DNA from 2 places in the Paenibacillus sp. FSL R10-2734 genome. Region 1 is predicted to be linked to the other one. Evidence: predicted binding sites of a transcription regulator. Region 1 holds the regulator's gene; the other holds the start of a gene.
The links. Region 1 encodes NrdR, which represses ribonucleotide reductase genes. Its sites were predicted from a motif close to AACACNATATATNGTGTT; they were not measured.

Region 1 (16,516 bases):
AATACCCTTCCGGCCCAGCCAATATCCTGTTTTGTTCGTCCAATAGCAGGGCGACACCTTCACCCTCTAGTCCAGCTTGCTTTAAATGGCTAGAAATAACCGATTGTGTCAAGCTAATTTTAAGCATGCCGATCTTGTAATATTTTGATGTGCTGCGAATCGGTCGTGACATCGTAATGGCATCCTCTTTGCCGTCCGACGTAACAAAGTGATGCACCGGAGACCACCATTTTGGATATTCCTCATAATAACCGGGATACTCGCTCTGAATATCGGTCCATTCTGATTCGAGGACAGATCTGAAGGAAACCGACGGCTTATTATCTTCATTTGCTTCGATCATGACATTGGCGATATATGATTTGGAAATCGATAATGTTGTAAGTAAATTAATGATGGAGGTTTGCTTTAGCAAATCGCGTTCCGGTGTTTTCAAATAGCTTTGGACATCAGGGTGGCCGATGAGGAATAGTGATAGATTCTCGACATCGCTTACCATATTTTCCAAATAGGCCCCAATTTGCCGAAGCGTATTAATGCCTGAGCTTTTCGCTTTCTCCTCCGTTAAGCTTTCAGCAATATAATAGGAGAACAGTCCCAGAGACAACACGGGTACCAATACCGAAATAATAATCAACAAGCTCAGCTTCTGCTTTAACGATTTACCCAACCAGTTTTCCATCGTATCCTCCGTTCAGAATGCCTTTATGCTCTGTAGCTAAATTGTAGTTTTCATGACTACTCAGAATATATGTTTGCGCTTTCATAATAACCTAAGTCGCTCGTCCCGACCAGAGTCTATTGTTGGCCGCAAAAGCACTCATGCTGAAGTAAACATAGTCTTGACAGATTATAACATAAGCGATATAACATATTGTGTATATGTGAGGAGTTGATTGCATTTGTTTGCAAATGAAAGACGTTTAAAAATTATGGAGATGCTTGAACAAAAATCGTCCATTACCGTTTCAGAGCTCATTAAGATGTTCAGCGTATCGATTGAAACCGTTCGGCGCGATTTAGAATATCTTGAAAACCAACAGGCGCTCAAACGCGTACATGGCGGAGCTGTATCGAACCAAAAGATGCATAGCTTTGCAAACCTTGAAAATCGCATGTCGGAAAACAAAGCTTTAAAGCAATATCTCGCAAAAATCGCTATACAGTTTATACGCAATTACGACACGATAGCCATTGATTCAGGAAGCACCGCTATGGAGTTAGTGCCGCTGTTAAGAGATCATTTTCACCATCTCACGATTATCACAAATTCCCCGGAGGTCTTTGGGTCTCTGAGTGATACGGATGGGTTTGAATTGATTCAAATTGGTGGGCAATACCTCCGTGAAGAAAAAGCATTTTACGGTCATATGGCATTAGATGCGATTAATCGGCTTCATTTTTCAAAAACATTTGTTTTTCCGTCGGCCATTTCGCTGCGCAATGGTATTGGCGTATTTGTCCACGAGCTTTTTGATATTCAACGGGCTTATATCCGCAATACAGACGAGGTGTTTATCCTTGCTGACAGCTCGAAGTTCGAATCAACTGCTTCAATCAAGCTTTGTGACTTATCGACATCCTTTAAAATCATCACCGACCATGAACTGCCAGATCATATGTACTCGCTTTATAAAAAGAATGACATTCAAATTATTAACTAACAGGAGTGATTCCTATGAGTGAAAAAGTATTGCTGATTTTGGTCGATGGTATGCGACCTGATAGTTTGGAAAAATCCGGGCATCCTTTTATTGAAGAAATGAAGGCTAAGGGAAGCTTCACCCTCGATGCGCAAACGGTTATGCCAAGCGTGACCTTGCCGTGTCACATGTCGTTGTTTCTTAGTGTCCCTCCAGAGCGTCACGGTATATTGGATAATATATACACTCCCCAGGTTCGGCCTATATCAGGGCTCTGCGAACAACTGAGTGCGAATAAAAAAACGTGCGGATTTTTCCACAACTGGTCGGAGCTTCAAGATGTGGCTCGTCCCGGATCATTAGCTTACAGTTGTTTTATATCAGGCGAAGCCTATACATACGAGGCTACTAACAAGATGCTAACTGACCAAGCAATCAAATATATAAATGAACAGTTACCCGATTTTACCTTCTTGTATTTGGGACTTGTCGATGTAATCGGCCACAAGTATGGCTGGATGTCAGATGAATACATTCAATCAGTCTATGATTCTTGGGTATGCATCGAAAAAGCCGCATGTGCGGTGCCGGAAGACTATACGATTATCGTAACCTCTGATCATGGTGGTCACGACCGGAATCATGGTACGAATAAGCCTGATGATATGACGATACCGCTATTTGTGAAAGGTAAATCGTTTGCTCCCGGAACATTCATTCCTTACGCCAATATCATCGATATCGCGCCGACCATAACAAAACTTCTTGGTGTAGAGAGCAATGTGGATTGGGAAGGCAAATGCCTGGTATAGGCAATAAAGAACTGACGAAGCGTCAGTTCTTTACGTTCAGCACACTATGTTGTCTAGTCTATTTCACAAGCTATATTACACGGATCAATTATGGCGCTGCTATTTCTGAAATCGTAGATTCGCTTAAGATATCCAATCAGCTTGCCGGTATGGCAGTTACCGGTAGTTTTATAACCTATGGAGTCGGTCAACCGATCTGCGGCTTTTTGGGCGACCGTATAAAACCTCGAAATATGATTTTTATAGGGCTATTGGCAACCGCGATCTGTAATCTTACGATTTCATTTATGAGTAACATTTATCTTATGATCTTCATTTGGTGTTTCAACGGACTTTTTCAAGCCATGCTATGGCCGCCGCTAGTGCGTATTATGGCGCAAACCCTATCCGATGTGAACTACCGGAAAACAAGTATCGGCGTAGCTACGGCGGCTTCTGCCGGAACAATTGCCGTCTATTTACTTGTACCATTCTGTATATTGATTTCCGGTTGGCGATTATCCTTTATCATTCCTGCTATTGTGGGATTCTTGATAGCCTTGGTCTGGTTTTTTGGCGTAAAAGAATTTACTGTACCTGAACCAAAAGTCGAAGAGATATCCATCCGAAATCCGGTTTTGACAAAGACGAGCACCCTCATTTTTGCATCGGGTCTACTGCCGATTATGTTGGTCATTGTGTTTCAAGGCGCTCTGCGCGATGGTATTACAACCTGGATGCCGACCTACATCCAAGACGTCTACCACTTGAGCACTTCCATATCGATTTTGAGTACAGCCATACTTCCCATCTTTACGATCGTGAGTGTTGCCTTCGCGACATTTGTTCAACGGCTTGTTGAGAACGAATTAAAGACCTCAACCTACATTTGGGGCACTGGATTTATCGCTTGTATGGTGTTGATCACGCTATTTGCCTCGAATGCAGTTGTATCCATTACACTTATGGCCATCATAACAGGTTGTATGCACGGCATAAATTTGATGCTGCTCAGCTATCTGCCTTTGCATTTTGAAAAATACGGGCGCGTATCGACTATGTCGGGTATTCTAAATTCATTCACTTACCTCGGCAGCGCCATATCCATTTATGGCATCGCAACCTTAAGCGAACATCTGGGTTGGAAATTTACTATTATTTCTTGGAGTGTTATAGCGTTTATGGGAACGATAATTTGTGCTTTATGCGTTCGAAGATGGAAACGGTTTACCAGCGAGCCTGCCAACTTCTTGTAGTCGGGATTGTCTTTAGCCATATGCTCGGCGTAAATTGCCATACCGACTGGGCTTCCACAGACAATTAATATACCAACTGCTTGGTCGACGTCGACGTGCAGCCGCCCGGCTACTCATAACAGGTCATGGCTTCGATTACGGCTTCATTCGCGACTGATTAAGAATTCTGATGTCCCTCGCATCGGACACCCTAATGGATGTCCGTCTTGTTAATATGGAGCCTAGGGGGATCGAACCCCTGACCTCGTCGCTGCCAGTGGAGCGACGAGGTTTTGTACGTTAGGGAACAGCGATAGAAATCCTTATGTAGCAAAGCATTCTGGGATTTCTCTTATCAAGAAAAAGTTAGTCTTCATCAAATGCCTCAACCACAATGGGTACGGCTGCTGTCACAGCATTACCTTTTTCATAAATAACCGTGCACTCTCTGTTATTCTTGCAACATCTCTTCTATTATCTCGCATAGATGGAAGAATGATATTATCGAGCATATTCAAGTTTTTCAATAAGGTTGGCTGCTGGAACACAAATCCCATTTGATTTCGGCGTATATCCGCAAGCTCATTTCCCTTGAGTATCGATATGTCCTTACCGTCAAAAATGACCTTACCCTGTCCTATACTATCCATTCCACTAAGGCAACGAACTCACCCTCGTTTATTTCAACAGACACCCCGTCGAGAACTCTTTGCTTTTCATTGCCTTCACCGAACGTGTAATATATTGCATCTTAATATCTAAGTTAGTAAACCCCATGGAGGAGCCAGCAGTGAGCTGTGAGATAGTGACAAACTAAACAAAAAGAACGAGCAGCAAAAGCGATTTTTTTGGGTGCCTAGGTGGCGGTTGTCCTTGCTGTGTTTTATGTGTTTGATGTTTGGTAATTCGAGTTTGTAGGTTCGAAAATAGCAAAAAAACGGCATTTCTGCCGTTTTCTTAGGATGGACTCTCAGGGGCTCGAACCCTGGACAAATAGATTAAGAGTCTACTGCTCTACCAACTGAGCTAAGAGTCCATAATATGAAGTATTCTGGTGGAGAATAGGGGGATCGAACCCCTGACCTCATCGCTGCCAGCGATGCGCTCTCCCAGCTGAGCTAATTCCCCATATATTTACATTTTACCCAATTAATGATAATCGAAATTCGGTTAATTTAGGGTAGTGTTTCTAACCAGCTTGTACTCCCAGCTGAGCTATGGCCCCAAACATAAATTTTTAGGTGTATGTAAACACACTTCTAAAATTCAGTTCGGTGTATTTAAGTCATTCTGACAAACTCAAGCGCCGTAGGCGACTCCTATATAATATAAAAAATCGCCTTCGCTGTCAACACTTTTTTTATAGTCAGTAAACTAGCCACAACTCTACAATCTATCCAGATCCCCAGTGCTTTTAGACAGCAGACCCTTTAGTTCCTTCATGAACATGTTAATGTCCTTGAACTGGCGATATACGGACGCAAAGCGAACATACGCGACTTCATCAACTGGATAGAGCTGTTCCATAACAAATTCACCGATCTGTTGACTCTCCACTTCTGCTACAGCGATGCCACGTAGGGATTTCTCCACTTCAGAGACGATCTTCTCTAGACGTTCTACAGAGACTGGTCGTTTCTCGCAAGCACGGATTAGACCACGCAGAATTTTATCACGGCTGAATTCCTCACGGCTGCCGTCTTTCTTGATCACGATTAACGGTGTTTCTTCAATCATTTCAAAGGTTGTAAACCTTTTGCTACATCCCTCGCATTCACGCCTGCGGCGGATTGACTTATTCTCATTCGCTGGTCGCGAGTCGAGTACTTTAGTATTTGTGTGGTCACAGTAAGGGCATTTCATAAGCTTCATCACTTCCTATTACATAATGTTTTTTTGTCCCGGACCTTTAAACATCCGGCTTTTGAAGAGCTATTTCATTTTTTCCAGAAATCACCGTTTTTTTGTTGTAATGATTATGGCAAGTCCGGCACATAATACAGTTACCAACAGAGGAGGTGAACAGCAATGAGCCAAAACAACAGCTCCAATAACCTTGTAGCTCCAAATTCCCGCGGTGCCTTGGAACAACTTAAATATGAAGTTGCCCAAGAACTAGGAATCACGCTTTCCCCAGATGGTTACCAAGGCAATAAAACTTCTTATGAAAATGGTTCGATCGGTGGTTACATCACTAAACGTCTTGTAACCCTGGCAGAACAACAATTGGCAGGTCAATACAAATAACCTGTCGACATAAGCTTACTGAGGAAGTATTAAACGACCAACAGGTCGTTTAATGCTTCTTTTTATACATAACACGGTTTTAGAATTCGCTGTAAATATCCGTGTACTGATCATAGTAATAATTGACACGCTGTACATAATGACGGGTTTCACCAAACGGAATATCCTTAATCGAAGCATCCGTTCCATCCCAGACTCCTTCGTCCAGCCAGCGCTTAACTTTTCCTGGCCCAGCATTATAAGCAGCGATAATTGCTGTACGATTACCTTTGAACTGACGGGATAGTGTTGAAAGATACCAAGTACCTAGTTCAATATTTGCATAGGGTTCATGCTTTAACTCCTCCATAGATACATCTGGAAGCTTGGCCTTTTCAAGAGCCCACTTGGCGGTATCCGGCATAAGCTGCATTAAACCTATAGCACCTTTTTTGGATTCTCGTCCAGTTTTGAAGTTCGTTTCCACTCGGATAATCGAAGCTACTAAAAACGGGTCTATATCGTACGTAATGCTGTGCTTACGGATCTCATCTTTATAATGGATCGGATAAAACCAGGACATCCAGTTCGTACTCAGAAACAATATCGCAGTAAAACCAATGAATAACAGAAGAAGGACTCTTTTTTTACGTAACCATTTCATGATAAGCCCAGCCTGTCCCAAAAAACAGCAACCTGCTGCTCAGTGTGCGCAAGATCGCCACTGTTGTCAATGATATAGTCCGCTTTATTACGCTTCGCTTCAATATCCATCTGTGCATTCAAGCGTGCTTCTGCTTCTTCTATTGAAAGTCCGTTACGTTCCATTAATCGAGCGATTTGTACCTCACGAGGAACATAGACCACCACTATCTCATGGAACAAGTTCTCGAGTCCTGATTCAAAAAGAAGAGGGATATCCACAATGATTAACTTCTTTGGATCTTCTTCCTCCATGCTGTTCATACGTTCTTTAATTTCCCGCCGGATTGCAGGATGCGTCAGATTGTTCAGAGCTTGCAGGGCCGCTGGGTCTCGAAATACAATGTCCCCCAGCTTGCCCCTATTCAGTGTGCCGTCCGGAGAGAGGATCTCACTTCCGAATTGTTTCACAGCCGCAGCCAGCACCTCATGACCGGGGAGCATAACTTCTCTGGCGATCACATCTGCGTCAACCAGCCTCGCTCCCTTGCTCACAAGCAGTGCGGACACCGTGCTTTTTCCGGATGCAATGCCTCCGGTTAAGCCAATAATCATGTACTCACCTCATAATAGCTTCAGTATTCCCATTGTAATTAATAATAACGCGGGTAGTGCAGCAGCATGCTTCATCCAGTAGTTCCCGGCGAATCTTAATCCAGTCTTCATGCCCAGCAATAGAAATGTACCACTAAACATAGCAATTGTAAGTGATGTCCATATCGGATTGAACCCGAGTAGTGCTGCACCTAGTCCGGCTCCAAAAGCATCTAGCGAGAGTGCAATCCCAAGCAGCATTGCTTCCATGGAAGAAATACTCCCAGAATCATCCATATCGGCTGATGACGGCGTACGTAAGATTTGTACAACAATCCCCAACCGCCGTAGTTCAAGAGAAAAGACAGCCGACTTTGACTGCACCTGAGCTATGGCTGCTTCTGCTACAACATCTTCCGTATCAACAGCTACCTCTGCACAAGCCGCTGTGGTTAGCACATTTTCTTCATTATTTTCACATTCACCACTCTGTTCCTTCTCTTTCTGCATTAGCATCTGAACGAGCGACCAGCACCCCATTAACACGAGTATAACAGCGCCAACCTCAGAAGCCGCATGTGGAGATACTACCTTAGCAAGCAACACACCTACCTGCATAGATACACAAATAACTACCCCCGAACAAAGCGAGATAATCAGAACGGAGAGCAATGGTATTTTTAATTTACGCAGTCCATATGTAATACCAACGCCAAAACCATCCAAACTCAATGCAAAAGCTAATAATATCAGTGAAAAAAATGGGCTGAGCACCCGCAATCCCTCCTGTGAAGAACCGGAACACTGAAGAATTCACTTTATTCAGCTTCCGTTCTCTATTGAGCATTCTTCACACAGTATATGGGCGGGACAAGTAGTGGGTGCCAACCTAATTACCTCTTCAGATCTCTGCCTTACGTTGACAGCTTGGACAATAATGCGTGCCGCGGCCACCTACAACAGTTTTCTCAATCATCGTTCCACAGTGATTACACGGCTGATCTTTACGACCATATATCAACAACTGCTGCTGGTAAGTGCCGCTCTCACCTTGACCATTCACATACGATTTTACAGATGAGCCACCAGCGTTCACCGCTTCCGTCAGAGTCGCGACAATAGCGTGATGCAGCTGTTCAAGCTGAGCATCAGAGAGATCTTTTGCGCTCACTTCAGGATGAATTCCTGCACGGTGCAACGACTCATCTACATAAATATTACCTATCCCGACGATATATTCCTGATTCAGCAGCAGCGATTTAATTTTTGTGCTTTTGCCTGATACAATCTGCTTAAACCTCTCCGGAGTAAAAGATGGCTCCAGTGGCTCCTGTCCAAGCTTATTTAGGGGCGGAAGCTGCAGGTCTTCACCGATCTGAAAAAGATGCATCGTACCAAACTGACGAACATCCGTGTAGCGCAGCTCAGTACCATCCGTAAAATGGAATATCACATGCGTATGCTTGTCCAGTGGGTCATCCTTCGAAAAAAGTCCGTAACGGCCCTCCATCCGTAAATGAGACACCAGCACCAAACCGTCTAGTACGATGCGCAAAAACTTTCCTCTTCGTTCTACATTAACAATACTATGACCTGCGAGCAGGTTGGCAAAAGCCTGAATATCATCCGGCCGCTGAATAATCCGAGCCAGCCGAACGGTTACACTCTCTATCTGCTTTCCATTAACTAACTCATTCAGTGTTCTCTTGACTGTCTCTACTTCCGGTAATTCCGGCATGATGTCTTCACCTCAACTACATTATAGCTGATATGCACACCTTAAAGGGAGCCTATTTCGCCTCGTACCAGTTGCTACCAAAACTTACCTCTGCTTTAAGCGGCACAGATAGCTGCAATGCTCCACCCATCACTTCCGGCAAAAGCGTCTTCATGAGCTCCATTTCATCCTCCGGCACCTCGAATACAAGCTCATCGTGCACCTGAAGCAGCATGCGGCTTTTTAACCCACGCTCGAATAGCGCCTTGTCCATATGCACCATTGCCAGCTTAATGATATCAGCAGCAGTTCCTTGTATAGGTGTATTCATTGCTGTACGTTCCGCAAAAGACCGCAGATTAAAGTTTTTCGCATTAATCTCAGGCAGATAACGGCGGCGTTCCAGTAGTGTGGTTACATAACCATGCTTCCGTGCCTCCACTACGATATCGTCCATATATCGACGTACGCCTTGGTATACCTCGAAATACTGCTCAATAAATTGAGCGGCTTCTTTGCGAGGAATATTCAGGTTCTGCGACAGACCGTAATCACTGATGCCGTACACGATGCCGAAGTTAACGGCTTTAGCCGCACGACGCATGTTGCTATCAACCTGATCAGCGGTGACTCCAAACACATCCATCGCCGTCTTTGTATGAATATCCATATCATGAAGAAAAGCTTCCTTCATCCGCTCATCACCGGAAATATGCGCCAGCACTCGCAGTTCGATCTGCGAATAGTCCGCCGCCAGAATGGACCAGCCCGGTTCGGAGGGAACAAACACTTTGCGGATTTTACGTCCTTCCTCTAAGCGGATTGGAATGTTCTGCAGGTTCGGAAATTGGCTGCTAAGACGTCCTGTCGCGGCAATCGTCTGCCGATAGAAGGTGTGCACCTTCCCAGTTTTCGGGGAAATTTCTTTGAGCAGCCCCTCAACATAGGTGGATTGCAGCTTTGCAATCGTGCGATATTGTAGAATCAAACGTACTACATCGTGATACGGTGCAAGCTTCTCCAGCACCTCAGCGTCTGTGGAATATCCGGTCTTCGTCTTCTTGACTACCGGGAGACCTAGTTTTACAAACAAAATTTCACCCAGCTGCTTTGGTGAATTCAAATTAAACTCTGTGCCACAAATTTCATAAATTTCGGTGACCAGCTTGGAAATCTGAGCTTCGAATTCTTTACCGAGCTCTTTGAGATCTCCTTCATTGACTGCAATCCCTTGTTTCTCCATATCCGCAAGAATACGTGATAATGGCATTTCCAGATCCTCGAACAGTCCGGTCATCGCCGTTTCGATCAATTCCTGCTGTTGTTTCTGGGCGATGCCAAGTACCGTGGCACTCTTACGTGCGACGTGATTCCCTAAGATTTCAAGCTCAGGAATCTTATATTTAGCACCTTTTCCGAATACCTCTTCATCAGGAGACAGCCGTGGCAAGCCGTATTTAGCGGTAAGATCGTTTAAGTTCTGATTAGCTTCAGTCGGATCCAGTAAATAAGCAGCCAACTGCACATCATGGGCTGCACCTGCAAAAGCAATTCCATGCCAGTGCAATGCTAAATCAGCACGGTGAAGATCATACCCGCTCTTCGGAGCCTTCTCGTCTCCTAACCATTCGCGTAGCTTCGCAGCAGCTGGTTTCTGCAGTAATTCAAATGGCACATAATAATGCCGCTCCAGAGAAGATAACCCTACCCCGATCACCTCAGCACGATGCGGATTATCCCCGTTTGATTCCACATGTAGCGCCGAAATACTAGGCAGTGCTTCACTCAGCGCCTCTAGTTCTTCTTCGCCAACGATCGTTATATCAAGTAAAGCAGCCTCAACTTCCCCCGCCCCCTCTTCTCCATCAGCAACAGGAGCATAAGCGCTAAGAGACAGCCGTTCTAAAAGTGATTTGAATTCCAGCTTGGCAAGGGCGGGTCCGGCTGTATCCGCTGAAATCCCGTTAAAGACCATATCTTCCCAAGAATGCTCAAGAGGTACTTCACGATAGATTGTCGCCAGTTTCTTACTCATTACAGCATCTTCCGCATGCGTCTCCAGCTTTTCTTTCATTTTACCCTTAAGCTCACCGGTTCCTGCTAATACGCCTTCCACCGATCCAAATTGATGCAGAAGCTTCAGAGCAGTCTTCTCACCCACACCCGGCACTCCCGGGATGTTATCACTCGCATCGCCCATCAGCCCTTTAAGGTCAATGATCTGCTCTGGTGTTAGGTCATATTTCTCACGAATTTGTTCCGGTCCATAAAGCTCGACCTCAGTAACCCCTTTGCGGATCAACGCAACGGTCGTGTGTTCAGAAGCCAATTGAAGCATATCCTTGTCTCCCGAAACGATCATAACCTGACGTCCTGCTTCATCCGCTTGGCGAGAGATGGTTCCAATAATATCATCGGCCTCATAATTACCAATTTCAAACTGCGGTACCCCTAGATTACGGAGTAATTCTTTCAGTAGCGGAAACTGCTCGGAGAGCTCCGGTGGTGTCTTTTGCCGACCACCTTTATAATCCTCATAACCTTCATGCCGAAAGGTGACTTTCCCTGCATCAAAGGCAACAATCATATGTGTTGGCTTGTGTTCTTCAATCAAACGAAGCAGCATCGTTGTAAATCCGTAAACCGCATTCGTCTGTTGCCCTGCTGTATTTGTCAGCGGGGGCATCGCGAAGAAAGCACGGTAAATAATATTATTTCCATCTATAAGTATCAACTTTTCCATAGTGCACCTCGCCTTTTTCATGCTTACTCCTTACATATTAACATATGGCCTGTCCAAGTAGAAACGCTTTACCCACCTAAACAGTGGGATTAGCTGAAATGTTAGTAACATAAAGAGCTAATATGGGATAATACAGCAAGTAGCCGTCCCTATAAAAGGACGGCTACTTCGTTTACCTAAAAAAAATAAAAAAGATGTGAAGGTACGATAGTAATGGAGGAGAAGTTTGGAACTGTAGGAGCGTTAGCGACAGCCTTTGTCTCCGGATTTCAACCGTAAAAAACGGTATAAATCAAGAAATCTGGGGACAACAGCGGCCGAAAGTCCAAACATTCTCCAAAGTTACGACAAGTACCAAATATCTTTTGAATCAAAGCTATTCATTCAAATCTGGTCGTTTACCGGTAACCAAGTAAACTACGCTCTCACCAATGTTAGTAGCATGATCGCCAATCCGTTCGATATAACGGCCGACTAAAGTCAATAACATAGCTTGGGATATTGAATCCGGCTTTGATACCATAAAAGTATATAACTCATTGATCATCGCACCATACAATTGATCGACCTGATCATCATCCTGTGCCATTTTATAAGCCAGATCTGTGTTCTCATCCAGGTAAGACTGGATTGCCTCATCGATCATAATGTTCACGATTTCAGCCATACGAGGAATGTCTATAAGTGGCTTAATCAGCTGCTGGCCTTGCAGACGCATGGTCGCCTTAGCTACATCAAGTGCGAGATCACCCATACGCTCCAAATCGCTTGAAATTTTGAAGGCAACGATAATACGGCGCAAGTCTTTAGCCACGGGCTGCTGGGTAATAATTAAACGTGAGCCAATTTCCATGATTTTATCTTCCATGGCATTCAGATGTAAATCCGCTTCAACGACTTCCTGTGCACGCGTTGTATCTAGATTTTGCAGAGCATTAATTGCACCTTCAAGAGCATTCTTAACATGCTCACCCATCTGCTGCAGCAGGCTGCGCAGCTCTTCCAAGTCTTTATCAAATTCTTTTCTGCGAATCATAATAAGAACGATCCTCCTCATTAACATATGGTCAGCTTGCCATTTCCAGGGACGAACACCCTTTCACTTCTGATCAGCCGAAACGTCCGGAAATATAATCTTCAGTGCGGGAATCTTTAGGGTTCGAGAAAAGCACCTCTGTGTCCGCCGCCTCTACAATTACACCATTTAAGAAAAATACGGTTCGTCCTGATACACGTGCCGCTTGATGCATGTTATGAGTAACCATAACAATGGTATAATCATTTCTTAGTTCTTGAACAAGTTCTTCTATCTTGAGCGTGGATACAGGGTCGAGTGCAGAGGTTGCCTCATCCATAAGCAGAATATCTGGCTGTACTGCTAACGCTCTAGCAATACATAGCCTTTGCTGCTGTCCACCGGACAAGCTAAGAGCAGATTTCTTCAGAAAATCTTTCACTTCCTCCCATAGGGCGGAGTGACGCAAGCTTTTTTCTACGAGCTCATCCAGCTCGCTTTTGGAACGAATGCCATGTAGACGGGGACCGTAAGCTACATTGTCGTAAATCGACTTTGGAAAAGGATTCGGCTGTTGAAACACCATACCGACCTGCTTGCGCAGGCTTTCCACCTCTACCTCATCACTATAAATATTTTTGCCACCGATGTTTACAGTTCCTTCTATACGTGTGCCAGGAATCATATCATTCATACGATTCAATGTGCGAAGCAACGTAGATTTCCCGCAACCGGAAGGTCCAATAAAAGCGGTAACCTGTTTCTCCGGGATTTGCAGATTTACGTTCTTCAGTGCGTGAAACGACTCATAGTAGAGATCTAGATTCTCTATGTCAATGATGGATTTCATTAGTGTTTACGTCTCCTTCTCATCATCTTCGATCTCCATGATAAGCTTTTAGTGTAAATACAGTTGGAGAGAAATGTTAACGCAATGTAAAATCAGTGAGATGAATGGATCCACATCACAGTATTTCCCCAGAAACCAACTAGTACTCCAAGCCATACTTATTTATGAATTGAATAGAAAAAATAGAACTCCTGTCCCTAAATGACCGGAGCTCTCTTTTTATTAACAACCAGTTTATAGCCTACGCCTCGAATCGAATCAATATGGACCGATTCCGGATCCAGCTCTAGCTTTTTACGGAGTGAACTGACATGGACATCCACCGTACGCTGTCCACCAATATAATCAAAGCCCCATACAGCATTCATTAGATCATCTCTTGTCAACACAACGCCTGGCTTACGAGCCAAATATAATAGCACTTCGAACTCTTTAGGCCGTAAGTTAATACTATGCCCACCCAGGGAGACCTCATATCTCTCAGGATAGATTTCTAGTTGTCCCAAAATGATCGTTGAAGCAGATATAGGTGTCTCTTGTGGTGCTTCCTCAGCAAGACCAGAAATTCGACGTAATACAGCGCTCACTCTTGCAAGCAGCTCGGATACCCCAAAAGGTTTGGTTATATAATCATCAGCACCTGATTTCAGTCCTCTAACTACATCTTCTTCCGCATTTTTGGCGGTCAACACAATAATAGGTGTGCGGATACCTTGTCCACGCAATTTATCAAGGATGTCAATGCCATTCATACCTGGCAACATCAGATCTAATACGATCAGGTCAAAAGGTTCCCTCGTCGCACGATCATATCCTGCCGTTCCATGATCCTCTACTGTCACCTCGTAACCTTCCTGCGTTAAATTATAGGACAGCAGCCGGGCCAGTGTCGGTTCGTCTTCAATGACAAGCAATCGTTGAGCCATAGGTTCCCCCGTCTTCCATATAGTTTGATTTTTACAAAACAACAACAAAACAATCATATCACCAGATTGTTAACTTGGTGTAAAATCGAAAAGGTGAATTCACAGAAATCTAATCCGCCTTTTCTTCCTGCAAGAGCGGCAGTTCAATAGTAAATGAGCTTCCAATCCCCAGATCACTTTCAACCGAAATCACTCCATGATGTAGATCCACCAAGTGCTTTACAATAGACAGTCCCAGCCCAGTTCCGCCAGAGCTTCTGGATCTTGCCTTATCCACCCGGTAAAAACGTTCGAAAATACGCGGTAGATCCTTTTTGGGAATCCCCATACCTGTATCGGTAACGGTAAATTGAACATTTTCACAGCCATCTGGCTTCAGTAGATTCTTAACATAGACCTTTACGCTACCACCATCATGCGTGTAATTAATCGCATTGGAAAGCAAGTTCATAAAAATTTGACGCAGTTTATCCTCGTCGGCCTCAATGAACAGCTCCTCAGGAACTTCTACATTAAGACTAATATTCTTCTTCTCAGCCACTTTGCTGATTGTTCCAAGCACTGAATCAAAGAATTCAATAATATGAACAGGCGAACAATCGAGCTGCACACGTTTAGATTCGATTTTAGATAATTCCAGAATATCTCCAATCAATCGATTTAAGCGTTCGTTCTCATCATAAATAATTTGCAAAAAGGAACGGGCTGTCTTCTCATCCTTAACCCCACCACCTAGCAACGTCTCGGCAAAGCCTTTAACAGCAGCAACTGGTGTCTTCAATTCATGCGATACATTAGCAACGAATTCACTACGCATCCGCTCCAGGCGACGAATTTCTGTTACCTCCTGCAAAAGGAAGAGCATCCCTCTGTACGTCTCATCCTGGATCATCGGTACCGCGTCCATGCGCACAATTCGCTCTCTCGGATTGTAAATACTTCGTTCTTCATGAAGCGGTTCTTTACTCGATACCCCTTCTTCAAGCAGACGAGTTAGCTCATAATGACGCTTCAGTTCTTTGTACGAATGACCCGCCATTTCACTGTTGCTAACATCCAGCATCCGCTCCGAAGCTCGGTTCAGCAGGGCAATTTCTTCGTCCGCATTGATCATTATTATACCGCCTGTCATGTTGTCCAGTACGCTTTGCAGCAGATCTTCATTATCACGAATCGTCTTGAGCTGAGCTTGAAGACTATCTGCCATAGCATTAATCGCTGTTGCCAGCTGACCAACTTCGTCTTTGCGCTTCAAGTGGACCCTTGCATCATAATCAAGATCCGTAATACGCCGGGCGACTCTCGTAATTTGTTCAAGCGGTGAAGTCATGCTGGATGCAACTTTGTAGCTGACAATAGTTGCCGACAAGAACAAAACAACCAGACCTCCAGCCATAATCATCCAAGCACGGTTAAGTCCTTCCGTTACCGCATCCAGTCCCATAGAGACCCGAATGTAGCCGTCAAATCCTTGATCCGAGGTTACCTTCCCAGCGACATACAGCATCTCGTGATCCAAAGTTTCGCTGTAACGAATGGCTCGTCCAATTCCTTCTTTAGCAGCGACAATTTCCTCTTCACGATTAGCGTGATTGTCCATCTCCATAGGGTTTTTCTCTGAGTCCCCTAGAACTTCACCTGATTTACTAATAAAAGTAATCCGGGACTCCAAGAGCTTAGCGATATGCTCTGCCTGCTCCGTGTAATACGGAATCGCATTGGGAGCGTCCATATCTACAAATTGCAACGTGCCTGCGAGCAGATTTATTTCCCGGGACATGTTCTCTTCGAGCGCAGCTATGTGGGAGCTCTTAAACAGATGAGCCATCGTAAATCCAGTGCCAATCATGGAAATACCGATTAAGGCCATAAGTATCATCGTAAGACGAGCGCGAAACGGTTTCATCTAAAGTGTGCCTCTCCCTTTTTCATTGTATCTTTTATCCTAACTTCATTTTCTCCAAAAAACCAGTGCTAGTATCTCGAGAAATAAGTCCTTACTATAATAGATTATATAAAAATAACAGCCCAGGTTGATCATCTCTGGACTGTTACTTTGTATTACTTTTGTAAAATCTCACGATTTCATGCTATGCAGGTTGCAAGAAACCACTGATTACCCTGAATATCTCTA
Region 2 (16,516 bases), 330 kb from region 1:
TTTTTATGCCCAACCTGATTACATATCAAAGAGGCAGATGATCGCTCATCCGCCCCTTTGATAGCTTGCAACTCTTAATCTTTACTAATTTACCCCCGACTTAGCAACGCCTTCGCGTTATTCAGAAAAATATCTTGTTTTAATGCGTCCGATAATTGTGTGGTATTCTCTAATTCTCTGCCTAGTAACGTAACCAAACCATCAGGCGTATACGGGCAATCAGATGCATAAACAATCTTTTTAGGATCAGAAAGCTCAAGTAATATGGGTAATTGTCTAGGCAGTACCATGCCAGCTACGTCAAAGTAATGATTCTTCATCACTTGTTTAATGTCCATATCCGCAGGGTCAACATCGGGATTCAATGCCGGCAATGCTGCTTGAACCCGGTCGGCAATAATAGGTAGCGTTGCACCGGCATGAGGAATAATAAAAGTAATATCGGGATAACGTTTAAAAATACCGTTCTCCAGCATATTCAATATGGTGCGCGTGGTATCGAAAAAGAATTCCATTAACGGCGATGGTAGCATTTTGTTAAGTCCCTTATCAAGGGTATGAGGCTCATTTGGATGTATAGTAACGATAGCCTTGTACTGATTTAATTCCTCCATTACAGGGTCCAGCTCAGGGCTTCCGAGGTAAGTTCCGTTCGCGTTCGTAGCTAAAGTAAAACCAGTTGCCCGTTGTTCATTCATGGCTTTTCGAATTGCACGAATGCTCTCCTCAATATGTGGAATTGGTAAACTCGCGAAGAAACCGTATTTCTCAGGATACTGTTTGACTAAGCCTGCTCCATATTCGTTTACCTCTTCTGCAAGCTCTAGCGTTTCGTTTTTATCGCCATGATTGATATTGGGGGAGGAAATCGACGGCACTGCATATTGGATATTCATAAGGTCCATCAGTTCAAGATTTTCCGATACATCCCAACGGGGCGTTTTTACTCCATCGCCAAAGTCATTATATCGTTCCTTCAGGAAGCGTTGATAGCCCGGGGACAAGTAGTGAGTGTGAAGATCGATTTTGGGATAGAATAGTTTATCTTGAGTAGTCATACTGCACCATCTTTCATTAGTCTTGTTTGTAGGGAATGTTGCTTAGCAGGAGCTAAAGCCTAAGTAACTTTTCTGCATTTCCATGAGCTATTTTTTCTTTATCTGCATTACTTATTGGCGCGTTCTCAAGAAAGACTCTCGCCCCTTCATTGCCAACGAATGGATAATCCACAGAGTACATGATACGGTCTGCACCCATCACCTGATGAGTCAGCATAAAGGATGGAAGGCTGAACATACCACTTGGGGTTACATACACATGATTTAAAAAGTAGTCGGAAACCTCTCTCTGGAGATTTTTCACTACCGGATTAAAAACGTCATTAACACGTTCTAAAAAGAAGGGGATCATTTCTCCCCAATGTCCAAGGATGATTTGTAGCTGAGGATATTTATCGAAGACTCCAGCCAGAATCAAACGCAATAAATGAATGCCGGTTTCATTGTGCCAACCCCAAGCCGCAGTTGCAAAACGCGCGCTAACTATTGAATCAAGTCCACTGTAATAAATATCTTGAACAGACTTTGGTGGTATGGTCGGATGCAAGTAAATGGGTACATTCATTGCAGCTGCAGCTTCTAATATCGGACTAAACCTTGAATCATCAAGAAACAGATCATGAGTGCGTCCATTGATGATGGCTCCTTTAAAGCCAAGTTTATTCACTGCTCGCTCTAGTTCTGCGGCTGCTGCCTCTGGATTCGAAGTAGGCAATGAGGCGAATCCGGCAAAGCGGTCCGGGTGAGCGCTAATAGCTGTTGCCAATCGGTCATTGGCTTCTCTTACTAGAGGTACAGCCTCTTCTGCCGAAAGGAACTGCATCCCATGCCCATTCATGGAAAGTACCTGGATGTCGATCCCATTAGCATCCATACTGGCCAAACGTTCTTCTCCTAAATCCATTAGCTTTGATGGTGCCGGAGAAGCTGAATCTCCTTGACTAAAGGCATCACGGAAACTTGGGTTTAAATTGTTCACGGCTTCCGCTGAGGCGGCAGCCACCGAAGTGTCCATATAATGCTCTTCAATTGTAATGATCTTCATATTTCCCCTTCCTTCTGTGTGTATAGGTAAGTAATAGTTGTACTCCTACACATTGCTTGCAAGTTTCAAATTATATTCGCTATAATATGAGATGTTCCCAGGTTCAAATCGAGGATAAATTTAATCATTAAATAAAGGGCGGATAATCGCTTATCAGCCCCTTTTTACATATTCTTCAATTCTCCTTAATGCTCTACCTCAGATTCCCTAAGACAGCTTGTTATCTAATTCACGGTTTCTTACATTAAACAAATAGTTCTTTTAACGTTTGAGAGAATTCCTGCGGCTTTTGGGCATAGCCTAAATGAGCGCCAGCGATGGAGTGAATCGGTAAGCCAAGCTTCTCGGATAAGTCTTTGACTACATCTTGAGGGAAGGAGCCGACGGAATCTGTTCCATTAAATAAGATAATTTTAGCTTTCTTATCGGCCAGCTTGTTGATATCGATTTTACGGCTGGTGTATTGGCGAATTTCATATTTGAACCAATCGGCCATTCCTTTAACAACAGGATTATCAGCATTTTCAATCGAAACTGCCGGCTTAGCCATCATTTGAGTATCCATTGGAACGGTATTCATAGCTTCAGCAAATAGTTTCATGGCTGCCGCCATTCCCTCTGTCCGGGAAGTTTCAACTATATTATCATTCACTGCTGCCCAGTCTGCGGAATCAGTCAGGAATGTGTTGATTGGCGGTTCATGGAAAGCAACTTTTTTAACAATATCAGGATGGTCCTGCAAGGTTTCCATTGCAACAATTGCGCCTGAACTGCTGCCCAAAATATATATAGGTTCATCACTTAAATGTTTTGCCAAAGCAGCTACGTCATTAGCGTCGGTTTCAAGACGGTACGTGCTGTGTGGATTCTGGGCATCTAACGGCAATGCTACCGTTAATTCACTCTGTCCATAACCGCGGCGGTCATACATTACAACAGTGTATCGGTCCTGTAGAAATTTGGCGGCGCCAGCATAGATATTCCCAGTACCATTAGCTCCTGGAATGAAGACAATAACAGGACCTTGACCAACTGTTTCATAATATAAATTGGCACCATTCTCTTCTAAATAACTCATGGTAAATCGCTCCTTTAAAAATATTTGAAAAAACTATTGCTAACTCATGATATGAACTATAAACTCATGATATGAGTTAGTCAAGTCATTAAATTAAAAAAAGGATGGAATTATGACAAAGAAAATTAGTTTAACAAGAGAGCTTGTGCTTGAACAAGGTTTGAAAATCAGCAGTGAACTGGGCTTTGATAAGCTGACCTACAACGGGTTGGCCCGTTCATTATCCATTCAGCCGCAGTCATTGTATCGATATGTGAGTAATTTAGAGGATTTAAAAAGTGGAGTTGTAGCTATCTATATAAAAGGCATGGTCGACTTGATCTACCATGAATTATTAGCATACTCTGGAAAAGACGCGTTACGGAAATTCGCATTATGTATGATTTCATATTCACAATCCAGTCTCAGATTTCCAGATATGGTTGGAGGACTGGCTGAATTCAGCTATACCGAAGCAGTCTCGCAGCAAATGGAAAATTTGCATAATATTTTAGTTGAACTTATTAAAGCCGTTACAAAAGATCAAACGAAGGTTGAACAAAATGAACAATTATTTCTGAGTTATGTACTTGGACATCTGCAACTCATGAATAATGGGGTTGCACCGAAAAAAGTAAATATTCAACAAAACTTTGAAGAGAACATCGAACGATTATCTTCGTTATTTTGAATGGAGGTAAATAACTAAATCCCGTTTGCTGCTCAAGCAGCAAACGGGATTTTTTTCAGTACTAATATTTGCAGTAAGTATTAGGACAAGGAACAATCTTTTTCGAATCCTGCGATTCGAATGCAGCCAGAATGACTGCGAGTGACTTCAGGCCTTCTTCGCCGGAAATGCTCGGTGGTGTGTTCGTTACAATGCTTTCTATGAAAGCATCCATAATGCCGCATGGCACTTGCTTCTCGTTCGTCGCCATCGCACCGACCTGATACTTCTCAACGGAGCCGTCACGAAGCTCGACAATAACCTGATCAACAGGATGCGTATCGATATGCATAACACCATTTCCGCACCACAATACCGTGCTGTTGTCGCCGCCTTTATAATACGTCCAGCTGGCAACTAACGTGCCGACCGCTCCACTCTTCATGCGTAATATGCAGGTCGCGTTATCGTCTACATCGGTTCCTTCTTTGTGCAGCGTGTTCACGAAGACAGCGACTTCAGCCACTTCATCGCCTAGAAGCCAACGGATCAAATCAGATTTGTGAACACCGAGGTCGCCCATTGCGCCCATGATGGCTTCTTCCTTGCGGAAGAAGCCATCAACACTCCAGCGTTCAGGTCCCGGATGGCCGAAGGACGTGCGGAAGGAAAGGACTTTACCCATTTTACCTGTTTGCAAAATTTCTTTGGCCTTTTGGTGGGGCGGCATCAGACGCTGCTCGGTTTTCTCTGTAGATTTTTGACCATCATCCGAGTGCCCAGCTGGATATGGAAGTATGGAAGCGCATTGGTTCCCAAGAGGATGATTCCTGCCAAGACTATTGTCGATGGCTTTCTGGTAACCAGGTGTCCCAGGCGGTTTTCTTTCTCTCCTTTTTTCCTCTTACCATGCTTAGGAAGTTTGTTGCTGCCCTTCACGCTGACTGTGCTCCTTGCTCCCCATTAAAGTAAGTAAGGCAGGAACTATAATAAACGATTTGTCAAATCTATCGGCCCTCTTGAATAATTATGCACAAATTTGCATATTTTATTTTTTATCATTTAAAATGAAAAAATCACAAAACGTATAAATATAATTATTTGAATATTTACTTACCCACAACGACTATACCCACAATTCCCACAAGTCTTACAACCCTCGATATTAATCAGCGAGGCACCGCCGCAAGATGGGCAAAGATCACGAGAAGCCTTCGAGTGATCATGCGCACCATGTCCACCATCGATTGCTGCTGTGGCAGGAACACTTGCTTTCAACTCAGCGTTCAACGCTTCATTGAAATCCTCCAGCTCCAAAGTCGCTGCGATAGGTGCAGGCACATGATCATCCTGAGCGTTGTTCAGTACATGAGTTTCTAGTGCTTTAGCTACAGCATCTGCAATGGATTCAACGCGATTTGCACCAAAGCCGATAGCACCTGATCCGCCAATGCCTTTCAGATGTTTGATCAACAGTTCAACCTTCTCACCATGATCTCCATAACGGAGGAACAAGGAGCAGACACGTCCAAGTGCTTCTGCCATCGCAAAGACGTCAGAACCCGCTTTACCTACATTCAGGAAGATTTCAGCCGGTGTACCATCTAAATCATTGATCGTAATATACGCCATACCAAAAGGTGTGTTGATCTTGTATGTTGCGCCGCGCAGAACCTGCGGACGTTTCTTGTATTGTTTATCCAGCTCTGTAGTCACCTGTGGCGCTGGACTTGCTGCAACAATACTCGCACTTGCTTCAGGAGTTGCTGCAACTTCAACTGCTGGAGCTACCTCTTCAGCTGCAGTTTCTTTCTTATCTTCCTTCTTCGAGGTTTCCAGAACTTGCACATCACGGCTACCATCACGGTAGATCGTAACGCCTTTACAGCCTAGATCGAAGGCCATTTCATAAAGCTCAGCCGTCTCTTCTACTGTGAAGTCAGACGGACAGTTCGCTGTCTTGGAAATCGAGCTATCCACCCAGCGTTGAATTGCAGCTTGCGCACGGATATGATCCTTAGCGGACAAATCCATCGAGGTCACAAAGTACTCTGGCAGCTCTTCACCTGGATGAGCTTCCAGCCATTCTTGAGCGATTGGAACGAACTGCTCATCGTAGCCAAGACGACTTTGACGATAATATTTGAAAGCAAAATATGGCTCAATGCCTGTCGAAGTACCTACCATTGTACCTGTACTGCCTGTAGGCGCTTGTGTAATCACTGTAACGTTACGCATACCATGTTGGCGGATCGCTTCTCCAACCTCTGGATACGCTTCGAGCATATTTTTCATAAACCCGCTCATTAGGTATTTCTCAGTATCAAAAGCAAGGAACGATCCCTTCTCACCAGCAATCTCTGCGGATGCAAGGTACGCTTCACGAGCCATAAAGCCGTAAAGCTTGTCCAGAAACGCCAAAGATTCCGGACTGCCATAACGGATGTTCAATTTGATCATAAGCTCGGCAAGTCCCATCGTTCCGAGACCTACACGGCGTTCGTTCTTCTGATTCGCTTCATTTTCCGGGAAATGATAAGGCGTCTTATCAATGACATTATCCAAGAAACGTACAGAATAACGAGTCGTATTCGCAAGATCTTCCCAGTCTACATCATGATTCTTCTCATCGTAGAACTTAGACAGATTCACAGCCGACAGATTGCAGACTCCCCAGCCTGGCAGTCCTTGTTCTCCACATGGGTTCGTACAAATGATCGGATTAAAGTACCAGCTGTTGGACATCTGATTGTAGTATTCCATGAACACAACGCCAGGCTCAGCGGATTTCCAAGCAGATTCGATAATAGTGCGCCACACATCACGCGCTTTAACGGTGCGATAATGAATAACATTTTTGCCCGCAGCCTTCCATTTGTCGAGATCGCCATCCCACGTATCGTTATAATCAGGGTCTGTCGTATCCGGGAATACGAGATCCCAATCTAAATTTTCTTTAACAGCCTTCATAAAGCTATTGCTCACACATACCGAAAGGTTCGCATTAGTAACCTGACCCATCGTTTGCTTCACTGTAATGAAGTCCTCAACATCTGGATGCCAGTCATTAATCATGAGCATGAGCGCTCCACGACGGCTGCCGCCTTGTTCAATTAGTCCAGTGGTATAGCTAAACAGACCGCCCCAAGATACAGAACCACTAGACGAACCATTTACACCTCTCACAATCGCACGACGCGGACGTAGTGATGATAGGTTAATCCCTACACCGCCACCACGAGCCATAATTTCTGTCATTTCAGCCAATGTCTGCATAATGCCGCCACGGCTATCTTTTGGAGAAGGGATTACATAACAGTTGAACAGTGTTAGTTCTTCACTAGCGCCTGCACCAGCCGCAATACGTCCACCCGGTACGAGCTTCCAATCATCCAGAATCGAACGGAATTTACCTGCCCATTCTTCTTGAAGCTCAGGTGTCTTCTCAACAGAAGCCATAGCTGTAGATAGACGATCCCACATTTCCTCTGGTGTTTTTTCTATATTAAGCGTCAGCTTCTCAACATCTGATTTCACAAGTTCGCCGCTGCGCGTCTTCACGGTTACGATTCGGCCGTTACGCTCTACAATCTCTCCGACTTCCTTCGTTGGAAACTTCGGATCATCCTTTGTTAGAACGAGTACTACATCGCCCACTTTAGCATTGTTGCTGTCGGCATCCTTCCAAGCATAACGATCCAAAAATATTTTTTCACTTAGCCCTTCAAGGCGTTGCTTACGTTCCATGTTACTCAATAAAAAAACCTCCCGCATTGTAGTAAATATTAGTTCCAGTTCAAGTTGTGATCTCCACAACAAAAACTTCCTTACACTTATCTTCCGCCTTACGGGTGTATGTAGGAAGTTCATCTTGTCAATAAAAAATACCAGCTTCGCAGCTTGATAAAAACACATTTTCATGCTTTTGTCACAATATATTGTGTGCGTCAGCTTTTAAACTATACCACATATTGTATCGAAGGTCTTTTTCGAAAATAGAGTCAAGCAGCCGAAATATCGCAAACCATGCCGCGTTTTCTCGCTTTTGCTCTCTTTTTTAAAGGCTATCAAGAAAAATAGAAGGTTATGAATTTTATTGTTTAAGAGCATACTACTCCTACGAATGATGATATGAATTTGCGCCTGAGGAGGCTGTACCATGACGCAATTATTCCGTAATTCTCAACCCCACAAAGGTGGGAAGTCCGCGCCTATACTGCCTGTTCCTCTTTCTTTTGACCGGAATTGGCTACAGGATCTAGAACTCAAGCTAGAAAAAGGCGGTCCGTGGGGAGATTTACGTCTGTCTAAGCTTGCCGTGCAAGGTGAACAAACGGGTCTAGTAACAAGCTTCGATGAGCTGCAATGCATGAAGCATTTATCCGGATTATCCCCTCTTCCTCACCAGCTTGATACCGCGCATAAAGTTCTGTTTGAGATGTCAGGCCGCGCGATTCTTGCAGACGAGGTAGGACTAGGAAAGACGATTGAAGCAGGACTTGTACTTAAGGAATATCTTGTTCGCGGTCTCGTCTCTAAAGTTCTTATTCTGGTACCGGCTTCCCTCGTATTGCAGTGGGTCCGCGAGCTGAATGCCAAGTTTGGCATATCCGCCATTGCACAGAAAAAAGCATACTCCTGGGGAAATGCGATTGTAGTCGCATCTATGGATACCGCCAAACGCGATCCCCATAAAGAAATGCTGCTGGAAAATGAATATGACATGTTGATTATTGATGAAGCACACAAGCTGAAGAATAAAAAATCGACCAATTATCTATTTGTACAGCAATTACGCAAAAAATATTGCCTGCTCCTAACCGCTACTCCCGTACAGAATGATCTGGGCGAGCTGTTTAATTTGATCACTTTACTGAAGCCTGGGCAATTAGGAAATCAGGGCGATTTTGCCACAAATTTCGTCGTTGATAAACGTCAACCTAAGAATGAAGGTCAGCTAAGGGACGAGCTTTCGAAGGTGATGATCCGCAATCGGCGTGGCGAAGGTCCAGTTAACTTCACGAAACGAAAAGTCCGTAATATTCCGCTAGTTCTATCACAGGAAGAAAGAGTATTATATGACGCTGTCACTGCTTTTGTCAAAGACCAGTATCAGGAATCGGGCGGCAATCTTAGCAGCATGCTTTCCTTGGTAACGCTTCAGCGCGAGGTCTGTAGCAGCCGGGATGCCGTGTTTATCACTTTAGTAAATCTGATCAAGAAGCTGCCCGCTGATTCTCCGAAACGCGACCGGATGATGGAGCTATTGCAGACACTCCGAACGGTTAAGACCAACACTAAAGCGGAAACAACGCTATCCCTCATTCAAGAAATGAATGAAAAAGTCATCGTGTTCACGGAGTACCGTGCGACTCAAGAATATTTGCTGCAATATTTCCGCGAACATGGGCTAATGTGTGTTTCTTATTCCGGCGGGATGAACCGTGGTAAAAAAGACTGGATGATGGATCTCTTCCGTGGTCGTGCTCAAGTAATGATCGCAACCGAGGCGGGTGGTGAGGGCATTAACCTGCAGTTCTGCCACCATATGATCAATTTCGATCTCCCTTGGAATCCCATGAGAGTAGAGCAGCGGATTGGACGGGTGCACCGATTAGGTCAGCAAAATGACGTGGTTATTTATAATTTGTCCACACAGGGCACGATTGAAGAACATATCCTGCATCTGCTACACGAGAAGATCAATATGTTCGAAATGGTCATTGGCGGGCTGGATGTGATTCTGGAGCGTTTTGAGAAGAAAGAATCTCTGGAGAAAAGCTTATACAAAATCATGCTCGAATCTCACTCCGATGAAGAGCTGCGAAATGAGCTAGATCATATCGGCGAATCCCTAAGTGAGTTGACTCAGGGTATTAAAAAGGAAAGCGAGACTGCGACATGACCCTCACCTCACAGGAAGTACGTAAACATGTAATGGACTATTTGGAAGCGACAGAATGCTCCATTATTGAAGTATCGCCCATTCACGTAACTGTAAAGCTATCGCCAAGAGCTGACAGAATGCTTACAGACCGTCCTTATTATTGGGGATTCGTGGAGCGTACTGGCGTTGATCCGGAGACACTCTCTTTCACCTTTGTATTTGATCCTGAAAAATACGACAGTCAAGCAGCTATAGAAGCTCCACCAACGGTAAACCGCAGCATCGGAGCATTTAACCCGCCTATTACCGGTAGCCCAGCGATAGGCGCGACAGCTGATGTTGAAGCTAGCACGGATCTATTGAATTCAGAATCACCGGAATCTAATGTGGTTCATGTCCCCTCTTCAAATCCTGAAGATAGCATCCTTGCCCGCTACTTTGGTATTGTTCCAGCACTGCCTCGAATTGGGCCCGGCATGATAAGACGAGAAGATGTCGTCTATGGGAGCAAGCGACTTCAGCAAATTTGGAGTGCTGCCCAAGATGAAGGAAAATGCCTTTACTTATTTGAGGATCCAGGAAGCAGACAGCGGAACACGCTCTTCTCTGCAGCCTATGAACCGTGGCTCGGTGTCTGCTATAAAGTGGAGATGAGCTGTGATTTGAAACGGGAAGAACTTCATTATCTTGGGATATCTCTGACCAAAGGGACCATCATTGATGACTTTAACGCAAAGATATCCTCTCGGGAGATGACACCTCGCTTACCGGAAAATGTGCATATTCAGCCTTATGATTTGACAGTGACAGCCGCTACAGATTTATTGGAAGCTCATCTTACCTCCCAGCTAGCCGAGCTTGATTACACTTGGGCCGAACAGGCACGTGAGCGTCTTAGAATCGAGCTGGCTATCATTGATATTTATTACGGCGAACTGCTGAAAGAGCCTGATGAAGAAAAACGTCTAGGTACTCAAGAGCAGTATAACCGTCGTCGACAAGAGACCATTTGGCAGTATGAGCCGCAAATTGCAGTTTCTGCGGTAACCTATGGACTGTTTCATCTGCGGAGCCTATAGAATGCGACCCCACTCGCTAAAAGCAGGCAAAAAAACAAGAGAACTTCCGCCTTCAGGCGCGACAGTAAGCAACAGTCTTTTTATAGCCTGTCCACTACACTAAAGAGGAAGCTTATACTTTCTGATATTTCAAAAAAAGAAAGGTGAACGACGCCATGAAAATAAGTTTACGGCGGAGGCTGCGACTTGTTGGTCAAGGATGCCTCCTCCTGCTTCTATGCTTCGGACTGTTTGTAGCGAGCTCCAGCGCTCCTTCGGCGCTTGCCGCAACCAGAGTAAGTGTGATCCAATCAGTCACACAGGATGCAATACCTGCGCTGAAGATGAGTACCTTACCCTCTCCCACCACGGTCCAAGAATTCGCTAAGACTACACTGAACAAGCTTGCTGCAGAAGCTCCATTTACAGCCTGGAAGGATGCAGGGATAGAATATTATCCCCTTGGTCCAGGTACTCATAGCTGGCTAGTCAATGTTATGAAGGGCGAAGAGCGGATCGGGTACATGATCATTTCCGCTACCGAAACAGGCGGATATATGCTAAGTGAATATGGAGCCGGCACTTACGGACTCCCGTACAGTTTAAATGATCTGCGCCAATTCTTGGTGCAGAAAGGACTTATTACTTCATCTTTTTCAGGAAAAATAAAGCTTACTGCATTATATGCACCGCTTCTACCTGTATGGAAAGTAACCATTGACGAAAAGATATTTTACATCAATGCTTCTGTGCTTCAAATCTTACCGTGGACACTTAGCAAGGCAGAAGAAGTCCTTAATGAGCTGCCCCCAGTAACAGATGTGATCACTAATCTCAATCCAGACGTGTCACCGCTATCGGCCTTTAATAGTGGAGGGTCAGATGATCCTTACGAAGATATCCTATGGCTGACCGCTCCTAAACTAACTACAGTGAGCAGCGACAACATTGCGCTTCTGATTAGATCCAAGGAGAGCATCGCTTATCAAGCTGCTGGGCGAAATGACCTTGTCGGGGCACCTTTTATGATTACAGGATATCAAAGCTGGCAGCCTTCTCATGAAGAAGCTCAAGCTGAAAACAATAAACTTACCGTATACGCAGCGTCAGGCCCTGAAGGAAAACGATACTTACCTCTCACTGCACTACAGAACAATGGAACACTGCATAAGCTGCCAGACAGAAATATCAAAGCACTCGGATTTAATCGTTAACAATAAAGCAAATAACCTTCCACTGCCACTCATGAACATAGGCACTGGAAGGTTATTTGCTTTTTCTAACATTCATTCTTTTTTACCTCGGCTCCACTTGCTTCGCCAGATAGACCACCCAAGTGGAAGCATGCCGAACCATTTCTGTGACCACGGCTGCTTCGTAGCTGCTGCTCTACGAGCATGTATGGCACGTGGATCCTCGATATATACGACTACCTTCTCGGTTATATACTTCACAAGCTCATCGCCACCGGAAGCCATTGTAACACCTCCTACATTGTTTGTGAATTTAGATGATCAGCGTTCGTTCCATGTTCTTAGTGTGCACCATCCGACTTAGATCTAAACTGCAAACTTCTGATTTGTCGTATAGGTTTACCTATTAAAGCACAATCTAACAAAGAATCTAGGGGACGAAGTTATTCACATGCAAGGAGGTGTTTCATTTGAAAAACTGGATAAAATATACTTTTCCCAGAACAGCAACTGCTTTATGTTGCTTTCGGATCACTTTAACTACCGTAGGACTGCTAATATTGTTTCTGGGGAACGCACAAGCCTCTACTGCCTCTGCAACACCAACCAAACCAGTGATGAATGATGATCGTCAGCACCTATTAGGCCACGGTCATCGCATGATTCTAATTGATGCAGGGCACGGAGGCATCGACGGTGGAACCTCCTACGGTAATATTTTAGAAAAAGATATCACGTTAGATATTTCACGCCGATTATTTCTGCTGCTTCGCAGTGATGGATTTGACGTAATCTTGAATCGCAATGGTGATTATGCACCCAGTGACGAAAACCGCTGGCTGCGCAGCAAATCTCGTCATCTGCGGGATCTTGCACAGCGTAAAGAGCTCGCCGAGACGCTCCCAGCTAATGTAGTGGTAAGCATCCATATTAATTGGGCGCCTTCCCCTTCTAAACATGGACCGCTTGTATTGTATCGCCAAGAGGGTCGCAGCTATTTCCTTGCCAATTCCATTCAGCAACAATTAAACAGCCTCTACGATGTCGAAGCTCATCCAAGACCAGGCAAACCTTTCTACCTCCTAAACAAAATAACCGCCACAACAGTTATCGTTGAGGCGGGTTTTGTAAGTAGTCCGGCAGATCGCCAGAAGCTGTGCTCACCTAAAGGGCAACAAGAAATTGCTGAAGCCATTGCTGGTGGTATCGTTGCTTATTTTATGGAAGTGTAAGGTTGGAGTTCCACTTCATCTCGCTTTTGACCAGATCAGAAATGCCAATAAAATCAACACTGTCTTTCATTTGCTCAATACCGCTGCGGATCCCTGCGGCGGTCTCTTTTCCAAATATGCCAACATGACCAATGGTGATGCAAAAGCGTTGATCCTGTGCTAAATCTTTAACGAGGCCCATTTGTTTCAGAACATGGCTAGCTGTATGTGTGTCATCCAGAAAGATGTGGTTCTCCACGCGAGGTAGCCCCATTCGATAAGCCATATTACCTGCAACGGAACGGTAGTTGGTCTTACTGTCCACAAAGAACAATCCTCGTTCTTTGCATACGGATAAGATCACGGCCATAATCCGCTCGTCTCCGGTGATCTTTGAGCCCATGTGGTTATTTATACCGATCGCATAAGGTACATTATCGAGTGCTGCCTCAACCTTTTGTCGAACTTCCTCATCGGACATCTTGGCCAGTATGGCTCCTGGTCCTAGCCATTTCGGATTACCTTGGCGCGGCTCCATCGGCAAATGCACCAGCACATCATCTCCGCGTTCGTGTGCACGAGTGGCATCTTTAACGGATGTTGGCAAGAAAGGCATAACAGCCACCGTAAGCTTCACAGGCAGCGAGAACATTTCATCCGTTCCCTTCATGTCATTGCCGAAATCATCAATAATAATAACGACCTTATTGCGCTTAGCTGTACTCTCTTCAAGCTGCATATTGGTAACGTTGTCTTTAGACGTGGCTGCAGAGACAGACGGCATCGCCGGAACAATTGCGGTAATCATTACTGCAGCAACAGCAAACCAATTTAGAAAATAACGTTTAACTTTTCGGCTGTCCTTCATCAAGAGGAACTCCTCCTTCGTCATAAACAATTGTTCTCATTGTTTGGTTCACGAAGGTTAAATATGTACGTGCAGGGTTCGCAATAATTTACAATCGCGCTTTTCTATTGCCCTCGCTCGTCAGCAGCAAGGATTGCTTCTAGCACATTCACAGCTTGGACCTCGAAAGGCATATTCCACATTGGACTTTCCTGAGTACAACTAGCTTCCGCCACCACCATTAATTTATCGATCTCACTACTGGTGATTCCAAGATCCTTAAGTGTTACTGGAAGTCCGACTCTTTTGCAGAAATCAATGACCTGAGCGATCTCCTCACTCGGAGCCTTCTCAAGTACTAACTGTACGATCGTAGCAAAAGCAACCTTCTCACCGTGTAGCGTATTCCGGCATCCCTCATGCAACGTCAGTCCGTTATGAATGGCATGGGCTGCGGCAAGCCCGCCGCTCTCAAACCCAACGCCGCTTAAGTAAATATTAGCTTCAACAATATGTTCCACCGCAGAAGTGGTGATTCCTTGTTTCACATCTTGCAATGCTAATTCACCCTCCGCGAGAAGCGTATCCAGACAAGCCCGTGCTAAGGAGAAGGCTGCGATTGTACTAGTCCCGCCCGCATGGGTAATCGCCCCTGATTGCCGGCAGGCTCTTGCTTCGTAAAAAGTGCTCAAGGCGTCACCCATTCCAGCAACCAGTAATCTTGTCGGAGCTTTAGCAATGATATCGATATCTGCGATGACCATATCGGGATTTCTTTTTAATGGTAGATAGCAATCAAAGTCACCCTCATCCGTATACAAAACCGATAACGCGCTACAAGGTGCATCTGTTGAGGCGACAGTAGGTACAATAACTACCGGCAGATCCGCCATGAAACTTACTGCTTTGGCTGTATCTAACGTCTTGCCACCACCAATCCCTAAGACGACTTCAACGTCCTTCAAACCGAGTTGTAGCACCAGCTCATCCACCTGATTACGGCTGCACTCGCCCTTGAATTCGCGCATTACAATTAGAATATTATTCAATTCAAAGCTGTGTGAGATATCCTCCTTGTACATAGAAAAAATATAAGGATCTATAATCGCAAAAGCGCTTTTCGCTCCCAACTGCAAACAATAATCTCCCAGCTTACGAATCTCGCCATTTCCCTGAATATATTTTGTCGGTGAACATATTATTTGCGTCATGGTTTCACTCCTCTTTTGTGTATACCTTTATTCTAAGGAGTATTGCTTCAGATCGGCTATTAAAAAAGATCTACCGCGAATATATTCTCAAATTCAGGCCACCTGATGTTTCTTAAACGCCCTATAAGTAAGAGGCAACAGTAGCACTATGACAATAACAGCGAATCCTGCCATGACCTTATATTCTGGAATCAATACACCGAACAGATTAAACAATTCATAAGAGGTAATTTTTTTAAAGCCATCAAACATACTGGCCGGCAGTAAATCTATCAGATGATTAAACAAACGACTGCTCTTGCTGGCAGGAATGAACAGTGGACCAATAACCAATATTCCTATGACAATGATAACAGAAAAGGGACTACTCATAAGGCTGGACAGCCACAGAGTCAATGCTCCCACCATCAGACAGGCTAGACTACCGATGAGGATCGCCCACAGATACGCTTGGAAGACTGTGAAGGAAACGGGAGCCAAAAGGTCAATCATCTGCACATTTGCTTTCGCACCCTCAAATCCAAATATTCCGAGCAGCAAAAGCGTGTATGCCACGAGCGCTAAGAATAGTAGTGCTATAGATAGAATAAAGCCAGCCTTTAATTTGGCGGTGATGACCTTATTGCGACCATAACGAGAAGACAAAATGATCGCATCCGTGCCCCGCTGATATTCGTCGGCGAACATGGGAGCGAGGCATATAGCAATGGCCAAAGATATAATTAAAAAGAGGTTTTGAAGATTTTGGAATACTTTTTCCCATCCAGTAACATAGTCCATCTGAAATGGAACACGAAGCTCCTCGTTCATTGTATTAAAGAATGCTTTCTCCTTGACGGAATAATTACCATAAGAATAATCGTAATTTAAATAACCGTTAACTTTTTCAATCCGTTTCTCATAAAACACTTTAGCATCATCCGGTTGCAATCTATCCATTACAGAATAATCATAATTGCTCAAAGGAGAAAATGCGTAACGAATTAAAGTATTGATCTGTTCATCTGGCACTTCATATTTAGCATAAGCTTCACTGTTTAAATTCCCTTTATCATCAATATTATTCGGATCGAGATGAGCCTTTTTGTGTCGTTCAATCGAATTTGCCAATTTTTCAGTCGTTAAGGGACCGGCAAGCTGACGACCGTATTCTCTTTGGAGGGAAATCGCAGCCAATCCTTTTAATTCCTTACCATCCTTACCCGTTATGTATGCCCCTGTGACCCTCATGTTAACTAAGAGTAGGACCACTGCTATTACAATCGCAATTACGACGTAA

Region 2: a site for NrdR is predicted at 7,758-7,775, ahead of NSS67_RS22955 (adenosylcobalamin-dependent ribonucleoside-diphosphate reductase). Genes of this name have one in related genera too.

What each region holds. Positions count from the first base shown of each region.
Region 1 covers NZ_CP150170.1:5,576,966-5,593,481, forward strand. Annotated here, with positions in the region: gene NSS67_RS24325 (sensor histidine kinase) at 1-682, opposite strand, end outside; gene NSS67_RS24330 (DeoR/GlpR family DNA-binding transcription regulator) at 903-1,664, shown strand; gene NSS67_RS24335 (ectonucleotide pyrophosphatase/phosphodiesterase) at 1,679-2,455, shown strand; gene NSS67_RS24340 (MFS transporter) at 2,443-3,690, shown strand; partial or broken gene NSS67_RS24345 (ABC transporter ATP-binding protein) at 4,089-4,414, opposite strand; tRNA gene NSS67_RS24350 (tRNA-Lys) at 4,633-4,705, opposite strand; tRNA gene NSS67_RS24355 (tRNA-Ala) at 4,722-4,797, opposite strand; gene nrdR (transcriptional regulator NrdR) at 5,056-5,532, opposite strand; gene NSS67_RS24365 (alpha/beta-type small acid-soluble spore protein) at 5,698-5,916, shown strand; gene NSS67_RS24370 (lytic transglycosylase domain-containing protein) at 5,996-6,559, opposite strand; gene coaE (dephospho-CoA kinase) at 6,556-7,152, opposite strand; gene NSS67_RS24380 (MntP/YtaF family protein) at 7,162-7,905, opposite strand; gene mutM (DNA-formamidopyrimidine glycosylase) at 8,033-8,869, opposite strand; gene polA (DNA polymerase I) at 8,922-11,591, opposite strand; gene phoU (phosphate signaling complex protein PhoU) at 11,968-12,627, opposite strand; gene pstB (phosphate ABC transporter ATP-binding protein PstB) at 12,701-13,456, opposite strand; gene NSS67_RS24405 (response regulator transcription factor) at 13,654-14,382, opposite strand; gene NSS67_RS24410 (ATP-binding protein) at 14,492-16,288, opposite strand; gene NSS67_RS24415 (VOC family protein) at 16,468-16,516, opposite strand, start outside.
Region 2 covers NZ_CP150170.1:5,246,788-5,263,303, forward strand. Annotated here, with positions in the region: gene NSS67_RS22930 (amidohydrolase family protein) at 90-1,058, opposite strand; gene NSS67_RS22935 (amidohydrolase family protein) at 1,111-2,103, opposite strand; gene NSS67_RS22940 (alpha/beta hydrolase) at 2,348-3,181, opposite strand; gene NSS67_RS22945 (TetR/AcrR family transcriptional regulator) at 3,294-3,851, shown strand; partial or broken gene NSS67_RS22950 (Gfo/Idh/MocA family oxidoreductase) at 3,913-4,569, opposite strand; gene NSS67_RS22955 (adenosylcobalamin-dependent ribonucleoside-diphosphate reductase) at 4,944-7,577, opposite strand; gene NSS67_RS22960 (SNF2-related protein) at 7,990-9,735, shown strand; gene NSS67_RS22965 (YqhG family protein) at 9,732-10,796, shown strand; gene NSS67_RS22970 (hypothetical protein) at 10,952-11,989, shown strand; gene NSS67_RS22975 (YqzE family protein) at 12,062-12,253, opposite strand; gene NSS67_RS22980 (N-acetylmuramoyl-L-alanine amidase) at 12,439-13,200, shown strand; gene NSS67_RS22985 (divergent polysaccharide deacetylase family protein) at 13,187-14,047, opposite strand; gene NSS67_RS22990 (glycerol dehydrogenase) at 14,152-15,237, opposite strand; gene NSS67_RS22995 (ABC transporter permease subunit) at 15,331-16,516, opposite strand, start outside.